2 regions of the Nostoc sp. FACHB-888 genome follow, and region 2 is predicted to be linked to the other one. Evidence: predicted binding sites of a transcription regulator. Region 2 holds the regulator's gene; the other holds the start of a gene.
What was found. The regulator NtcA, encoded in region 2, controls nitrogen genes in cyanobacteria. The targets are predictions, from matches to a motif close to TNTGTANNNNNNNNTACANA.
Positions count from the first base shown of each region.

Region 1: the regulator NtcA is predicted to act here: its motif matches at 2,250-2,269, upstream of H6G26_RS04845 (DUF3155 domain-containing protein).

Region 1 is NZ_JACJQM010000005.1:12,189-16,622, reverse strand. Features, by position in the region: gene H6G26_RS04855 (hypothetical protein) at 1-566, shown strand, start outside; gene H6G26_RS04850 (ATP-binding protein) at 669-2,015, opposite strand; gene H6G26_RS04845 (DUF3155 domain-containing protein) at 2,298-2,615, shown strand; gene H6G26_RS04840 (cofactor assembly of complex C subunit B) at 3,066-3,596, opposite strand; gene H6G26_RS04835 (PadR family transcriptional regulator) at 3,650-3,997, opposite strand.
Region 2 is NZ_JACJQM010000015.1:48,695-53,128, forward strand. Features, by position in the region: gene H6G26_RS12030 (DUF3146 family protein) at 1-117, shown strand, start outside; gene H6G26_RS12035 (pre-16S rRNA-processing nuclease YqgF) at 165-620, opposite strand; gene H6G26_RS12040 (DUF3084 domain-containing protein) at 736-2,226, opposite strand; gene ntcA (global nitrogen regulator NtcA) at 2,395-3,066, opposite strand; gene fabI (enoyl-ACP reductase FabI) at 3,447-4,223, shown strand; gene hisB (imidazoleglycerol-phosphate dehydratase HisB) at 4,311-4,434, shown strand, end outside.

The DNA of each region.
Region 1 (4,434 bases), on a different contig from region 2:
TATATAATATATTTTTCGTAGGTATTGAAAACAATACTTACAGTAAACCAGGAATAAATGATATAATTAATAGTATTTTGAATATGAATAATTCTCTTAAGAATAAGAAGATAAATGTAATAGAACCATATAATAATGACCAAAAAAAGAATTTTTTTGATAACCTTGCTTTCAGCAAGCAGCCAAAAAATGTAAAAATGTCTAAAGTTAAAGAAATTCTTGAAAGAGTTGCTTATATGTATCTAAAACTGACTATTAAGGAAAGTGAGAATTCCTATTATAATAGTCGTAAAGAAGATAAGGAGCGAATTACTTTACTTCTTGAGGATCTTGAAAAACTCAAGCGTAATATTACTGATTTTATCAATAGCAATGAAATGCAGACTGTCCTTCTTAGATCATATCTTAGTGATGAGTTGCTTAAAGAAATACCAACACTGTCTCAATTAATAAATAATAGCCAGATAGGTGTATCTCTAGAGTTTGATAAGTTAACTTCTTCGCTGGTTGAAGTCCAGTCAGGTAATATGACAATACGCTTGGATGATATGCTAACTATAATGTGAATAAATACTTAGCTATTTTATCGTTAAAAATAATAATCTAAGGTTAGAATTTTGAGCAGCGTTAAAGATTAAAGGAAAACGGGATAACCTGTTCTGAATAAACTAACTTCCAACTTCCGGTAACCAAATAATAAACGTAGTTCCCGGCGTATCGGGTGAAGTTAGTTTGGAGTTGATTGCAGGGCTGAAAACCTCGATTTCGCCCTGCATTTGCTCTATTAATTGTTTTGCGATCGCTAACCCCAAACCAGTGCCGGGGATTTCTGTTTGCGCTTGTACACCCCGATAATGTCGTTCTCCAAGATGCTCTAAATCTTCGGGTGGAATGCCAGGCCCGTTGTCGCTGATGACAATTCCCTGAAAATTAGACTTTTTTTGCCCCGCTTGAATTAAAATTTTGCCCCCAGTGGGGGTATATTTTAATGCATTATCGATGATGTTAGTTAAAACCTCTTGTAATGCTTTGATGTTGGCACGTACTAAAGGTAAATTCTGTTGAATTTCAGTTATTAGTTTTAACTTTCGCTCTTGGGCGATCGCTTTAGCTGATATTAATAATGGTTCTAATATATCTGCTAAGGAGCAGTCAACTGCTTTATCTCCCGTTCCCGGCAATAATAGCGGTGGATTAGCGTCTTTTTGGATAGTTGCTTCCACAAATACTTCATGTCCGGGCAGATGTAGTGGTGCTAAATCTGCCTCTGTCAAATCAATTACTTGATCAAATTGTTGCAACAATTCTTGGAGGCGATCGCTTTCTCGCACAATACTAGTTGCCACATCTCGGTTGGCATCTCCTGGCCTGAGCCGTTTCAATAGCAGTTTGCCAAAAGTCCGTAATGCTGTTAATGGGTTACGAAACTGATGTAACAGGTTATCCAGCAAATCTCGCTGTTTTTCTTGGAGAATTTGTTGCTCATGTAACTCATGCTCAAACCATGCTCGTCGCTGATCTAAAATACAAGCGATCGCTAATGTTTGGGCTATCTGTTGAATCTGACTTTCCTCCTGTTCATTCCATGCCCGGTCTTGCCTACCCGTTACCAGTAACCCCATCATCATACCCTCATAAACCAGAGGTAAAACAATTTGGTTGCCACTAAAAAGGTATTCCTCTTTTAGATGGGGTTGAGACGCCTCAAACTCCTGCGACGAGGTTGGAGATTCTAATCCTGCTGTCAATAACCTTCTTTGTTGATTAGGTAATATAAACACATTTCCAACTTGAAGTTGCTTATATGCTGTCGCCTCAGCAGTTTCCTCCCCTGGGGGTAATAATGCTATTTCCGGATAAATCACTACAGGAATCAGTTTGGCCTCACCTGAAGGAGTCTCTACCAATTCTTGTGTCAGGTACACAATACTTAAAGTTGCTCCCAGCCCTTGGGTTAGCAACGCTATTTGCTCTCGACACAGAGTAAGAAAATCGGAACTGGCAGACATTAACATTTTTAGCTTTTGCTCAAGATTACAGATTTTGAGGCATGATTAAGAGAAGATACTTAGTGTTTACCTCACTCATTTAATAAAGCTTAACTAAAATCTTCTACATGAAAGGTTTGTACCAAGGGATTATATTCTTGGGGGATTTTTTTATCTATCTTCAAAGGTATTAATTTTTTTACATTAAAAGGCTAAAACCTATTGATATTTTGAACTAGAACTTATATAATGGCGACGGATTTTGTAGCTATCACTACAATCTATAGCTTGAAAGAGGAGGACAATAGATTGGCAAGGAGACGCAAAAGGAAAAGTCGTCGTCGTCAGGAAGGACGGCGAATTTTGGAACATGTGCCTCAATATAGCATCGAAAGTGGCGAAGAAAAACCTGTGACAGCAGCGAGAAGATTTATTCAAGCTGAAGGTATTTTGCCACCTGCGTTGCTACTCGTAAAGCGAAACGAACACACTACAGATCGTTATTTCTGGGCAGAAAAAGGACTGTTTGGTGCTCAATACGTAGAGGAGAACCATTTCTTGTTTCCTAGCTTAAGGGTATTAGAACCCTCGCCAGGTCAAGAACCTCTTGCTTTAGCTAGTCGGTGAACCATAAACGGTCATCTTACGCATTGAATATGGCTCCTGACTATCATTAACTGGCAAAATTGCTAAGTTTATGCAGAATTTAATCTTTTTTTAGTTTGGAGTTGATTTGCTTTTTAAGGCTAGTCCAGGTAGTTGGAAAGTTAATTTATCTCAAACCACGCTATATTGCATGGATTGATGCTATTTTGACGAAGCAGAAGGGAGTGGGTATAAAGCCAAGCGCGTCCAAAAGCGCTAGTGAAGTTGTGCTCTTATGCCGTGAATTGTTAACCAAGCTCTGTCAACAAATTTAAGTTAATGAATTTAAATTTTTCCCCACAACTTTTGTCGTGGGGAAAACTGACAAAGCAGAAGTCTTGATTTCCTCCTTCCTACTTTCCATTGCCTAAAGAGTAGGTCAGGTCAGAAGTCTGCATATCATAGTTAATAGATCGTCATAAAAACCAAAAATTATTCCCCAGCCTTGAGCTGTAGAGTTCTCTGTAACTCGCCCAGTTCATCTCGATGGGCAACTACAGTGATTTTACTTGAGGGGGTTTGTTTGCTCTGAGTTGTTTCTACTTTGAGCGACACCTTCTCAAGTCTCCCAGATTTTTTCCAATAAAATAGGCCACTTAAAGGCGACAGCAGTACCATAGCCAGAACAAAGGTACTTAGGTTAGGAAAAAGCAGATACACGACTAGTGATAGACAAACAATACCAGTCGCTGCCAGCAGAGTTAAAAATATAGCTAAGAACCAACTGGGGCGAACATTACCTTCAAAAGTCACTTTGTTTTGTTCTCGGTCTACCTCTGCCACTCGGTAAGACCGTGAGCGAAAATACTCTTGTAATTGAGACATTAAAGCAGCTTCGTCTTGCTCAGATACCAGTTGCGCTGTTTCTATGCGGTCTTTAGTCGAGGCACGAATAAAGAAAAACAGCCCAACCGATAACAACAAGGTTAGCAGGAACGTAGATGGCAGAATAGCAGTATCCATAACTAAATTGTTACTGTTTGACTGGAGGAGACTTATTCATTATCAATCATTCGTTACTTTGTCTTCCTGTTGATGTAGTCAAGCCATTGAAAAGCTAACTCTTGCGCTTGAACTTGCCATTCTGGAGAAACTTGGTACATCCGCCTAGGGCGTCCTCGTCCTTCCAGTTTCTTCCAATATCCAGTGATTGCCCTTTGGTCTTCCAGAAATTTGATTGCACTATAAAGTACGGTATCCGAAAGCCTATAGGTTGGATATTCAGTTTCTAATTGCTCAATCAACTCGGTTCCGTAGGATTCACCTTGTAACAAAACAGACAGTATGTAACAAACTGCTACTTCCTGACAAAGGTAAGTTGGCGGAGGATTCTCAAAGAATTGATATATATCCTCAAGTTTCATGGTTAGTGAATGGCTAAAAAAATGCCTTAGGGTCGGTCTACAATCCTTGTAGTCAGTATACAGTGCTACCGCTAAGTAAGCAATGTATATAAAACTACTTACAATAGATTTCCAAAGCGTAAATACGAAATAATTACCCACGCCTGTGAAGTTGTGGGACGAGTTTGCGAGTTTTAGGGGCACAGAATAATGTACTCCTACTTAAGCTCGATACGGTGTGGTGAGGAGCGAACAGACAGTGGCAAAGTCACTGTCTTGGTGTTAAGTGATGCCGAGCTAGTTAGAACTGCTTAAGCAATAAAATGCCATCGAAGAAATTTTACAGGTAAAATGCTATTTTGTCTGTAGAACTTAATAAACACTTTGTTTTAGAGTGATTTTCTCAATGCAGATTCCAAAAGCTTAAGCTAAGGAATATGTCTGAGTTAAAGTCACTA
Region 2 (4,434 bases):
AAGCCTTCCCAAGGCCGCGCCTTAATCAAAGAACCCCTTGGTCGATTCTTGGAGCAACAAGATTATCAACTAGAGCCTGGAGGAGATTATGCTTTTACTATTCGGGCGGAACTTTAAAAGTTAGTAGTTAGTAGTTAGGAGTTAGGAGTTAATGATCTAATTCCTCACTCCTGACTGCTGAGTGTTGATTCTGTGAGGCGATTTAAGTATCTTTCGATTAAGAGGATGGCAACAATGTCATCTATCGGTCTTGGTGGCTGTCGCAGACCCTGTGGTAATAGCTTTGTTAGCCCTTTGGGTGGGAACATTTGCCAATAGCGATCGCGTGCTTCTAAGGTTGTGTAGCGCTCATCCACTAAAATAATACTCAACGGTTCTGTCAATTCTTGATATAACTGCTGTCTCCACTGCTTGGCTGTAGTTTGGTCGCCCATCACCATCAAGGAGATCGGAAACTTTTGACGCAGTGTCTCAATGGTAGCGATCGCTTCTTTTGCCAGTACGACATGATGATAATACAATTGCCGATCCAGTCCCATCACCGCTAAACCACACTTATCTCGACCTGGATCAAACCCCAAGATGACTGGTTGCATTGGTGAAAATTCCCGGAAAGTCATAATAAATTAAAATTAAAAATTAAGAATTATAAATGAATAAATGCAATCACAGCAACTATTTTGGCTGCTTTTCAATATGTTTAAATCTTACTAATAACAGTGTGCAAATAATTTTTTAAGTACTAAAGATAATTTGTCCGTTGACTATTGCCACTAATTTTACTCTCAATGGTCCGGCTGTATAAGTATCGTTTGCTGCGATCGCTTTGATTTCCAATGGTTGATTGTACTGTCTTAATTGGTTGATAAAGCGCAGAAAAGTCCCGTCTACTTGCACATTTTCGATAATTCCGGCGTTACGGGCACGAAACTGGGAAGCAGAAATCAGTATTTCCAGTCGCTGCTGTAACTGATACGATGTCATGGTTTTGGAATCAGCAGTAGTTGTGGCCAGCACCGCGCCTTGCGAAAAAACCAATTCATTCCGAGCGGTATCAGCGAAAAACTCTATCTGCTTTTCTCCCCTGACATAATTACCAGCCGAGAAAATTCGCACCACGTATTCTTGACCATCCTCAATCTGCTGGCTCAATTTCTCAACCCTCTCTTGGGTGAAGCGTAGTAGCTCTGCATTTGCAGAATTTGCCCCAGGCTCACTTAATTCGAGGTTGGCGTTGCGGTTAGCTTCTTGTAAAAGTTGTTCCACTGCCTGACGAGCAGCAGTAGGTTGCGTAACACGAACTACACCTGCGGCCAGAACTTGACCGCGAACTAAGGCCAGCTTACCTAAACGCAGGTCGCGGTAGGACTGATAATATTTTTCTAACCTTGCAACTTCAAGTTCTAGTTGCTGCTGTTGTGCTTCCAATTCTTTGAGGCGTGATTCCCGTTTGGCAATCACTTGCTCTCGCGCTGCAACTTCTACATTACGCTTTTGAATCAGTTGATCGAGTTGGGCAATTTTGCGATCGCGTTCTTCTATGACTTCTTGGCGATTAGCAAGCTCGCGATCGCGTTTTTCAATTGCTGTTTTGGCTTCATCAATCGCTTTTTTAGCTTCAGCATACAGTCTTTGGCGTTCTGTCTTCAGTTGCTCAACTGCCGTCTGTAGCTCTTTTCTCTGATTGTAAACGCTTTGCAATTCAGCTATGGCTTTTTGGTATTGAGTTACAACTTGTCCTAGCTGACCTTGAGTGCGTTGGAGTTGAGTTTGAGTTTGGGCTTGTTGACTAATGGTGCGGTTCAACTGAGCTTGTGTTTGCAGTTGTTTGGCATTCGCCGCCTGCAAAGATTTATTAATTGTCTGTAAGTCTTGTTGTGCTTTTGCTTGGGCAATTCTTGCTTGGTTTAGCTCACTCTCTACCTGACTTTTTTGAGTTTCTGCGGTTTTTAGCTGTTCCCGCTTCTGTCTGAGGTCTGTTTGAATATCCTCTAACTCAAAGACTCCCTTTCGCAAGCCTTCGTCGGCAGCGAATAAAATTCCTAATGTTGATGCTGAAATCAAACCGCCCGTAAAAATAGTTACCAATACAGCAGTATTTTTCGGACGAAGGTTAAAAAGTGAGAGGCGGGCTTTGCCAACTCGTGTGCCGATGCGATCGCCCACGGTTGCAATTACGCCTCCCAGAATTAAAATTGCTGCTATGAGGATGTATCCGGTGGTCATCTTTAGCTACCGAAATCCTTCCAGATACAGCCTACTACTTTTAACCATTGTCTGGGGAGAAGTGGAAATTGGCAATAGCTGAAATTACTCAATTTTAGATTTACCTCTAGCTATTAGTGTCATTTTTCAAAATAGAACACGTGCCGATTCCCCTTTCTCCAATTGATTTTATGTGAATTGCCTACTTAAGGTAACAGGTTTATGCACAGTAATCTTCTTTTTGTGAATAGAAATCATCTTTTTTTCACGTAAATCCCCTAGTAGCCTAGTGACGGTAACACGAGTTGAACCAATTGCTTCTGCGATCGCTTGATGAGATAACTTCAAATCAATTGTGATCCCATCTGCACAAGGAACCCCAAAATCTCGACAGAGAATTAGCAAAAAACTCACCAATCTAGAACCCATATCTCGGTGAGCGAGAGTTTCAATCATCATCTCCGTTTGTAAAATGCGCGAAGACAGACCTCGCAGCATTAACATTGATAATTCTGGATTTTCCTTGAGTGCTTGCTCCACTTGTTCAATTGGTGCTGACAGTAATTCCGCAGGAGTAAATGCAACCGCATGGTAAAACCTATCCGATTTATTTCCCGTCAGCAATGACAATACACCAAATACACTATTTTCCCGCAGCAACGCTACCGTTATTTCCTCTCCTGCCTCGTACACCCTGGAAAGTTTAACAGCACCTTTCAAAAGAAAATAAACTCGTTCGGCAGGATCGCCAGGAAAAAAGATCGTTTTATTGCGTTCAAACGTTTCCACAACTGGCGGAAACGCCCCGGTCGCCATCTGACGAAATACATTTGCTAGGGCTTTATCTTGTGTCACGATCATCTCCCTTCCCCTACCCAATGCCGGAAAAACAAAAACTGATTACCTAAGAATACACCCGAAAAATGAATAAAGCACCGTCAACCTTTCTGTACTTTCCTATACTCAAACTAATCTCTTCATAACTCTTTGTTTACAATGATACATAATTGTTGATCCTTTAAGCTACTAATTGTTGATAAGTACTTCCAATAGCAGTATTAAAAAGGGTTTTTTAAAGAACAAATAAAGATATTTTGAGAATATCTTTATAAAAAATCAAGATTTTTGTCATAGAAAACACCCTTATCAATATTCATTTTTGCAAATCCTGTGTAAAACGAAGACAAAACGTGCCTCAGATTCTAGTATGCTCCTAATGATCGATCGCATTAACAATTTCTATGCTGAATCTGACTGGAAAAAATGCTCTTGTTACAGGTATTGCCAATAACCGCTCGATCGCCTGGGGCATCGCCCAACAGCTGCATAAAGCCGGAGCAAACCTGGGTATTACCTACCTGCCGGATGAACGCGGCAAAATGGAGAAAAAAGTTGCGGAATTGGTAGAACCCCTCAATCCCAGCTTATTTCTTCCCTGTAATGTCCAAAATGATGAGCAGATTCAATCTACCTTTGAGACAATCCGCGAAAAGTGGGGAAAGCTAGACATCCTTATCCATTGTCTTGCTTTTGCCAGCAAAGACGATTTGACTGGAGATTTTAGCCAAACGTCTCGTTCTGGCTTCAACACCGCCTTAGAAATTAGTACCTACTCGCTGGTGCAGTTAAGCGGTGCGGCTAAACCTTTGATGACAGAGGGAGGTAGTATCGTCACCTTGACATATTTAGGCGGTGTCAGGGCAATTCCTAATTACAACGTTATGGGAGTTGCCAAGGCGGGGTTAGAAATTAGTGTGCGCTACCTAGCTGCTGAACTAGGTCCGCAAAATATCCGCGTCAATGCCATCTCCGCAGGCCCCATCCGCACTCTGGCATCTTCAGCAGTGGGTGGAATTTTGGATATGATTCATCATGTAGAAGAAGTAGCTCCCCTACGACGCACCGTCACTCAGCTAGAAGTGGGCAACACTGCCGCTTTTTTATGTAGTGATTTGTCTAGCGGTATTACCGGACAAGTTCTATATGTAGATGCAGGATATGAAATTATGGGAATGTAAGATAATTGGGGCATTGGACATTGAGTATTAGTAAAATTCTTGCCAATTCTCCATGCCCCATTCCCTATGCTCCATTCCCCATTCCCGATGCAAACAACCAATCGCCAAGTTAATTCAAACTACGATAATTCAACTAAAACCTCTCGGATTGCCACTGTTCACCGCACTACTGGTGAAACTGATGTGCAAGTTACCATCAATCTGGATGGTA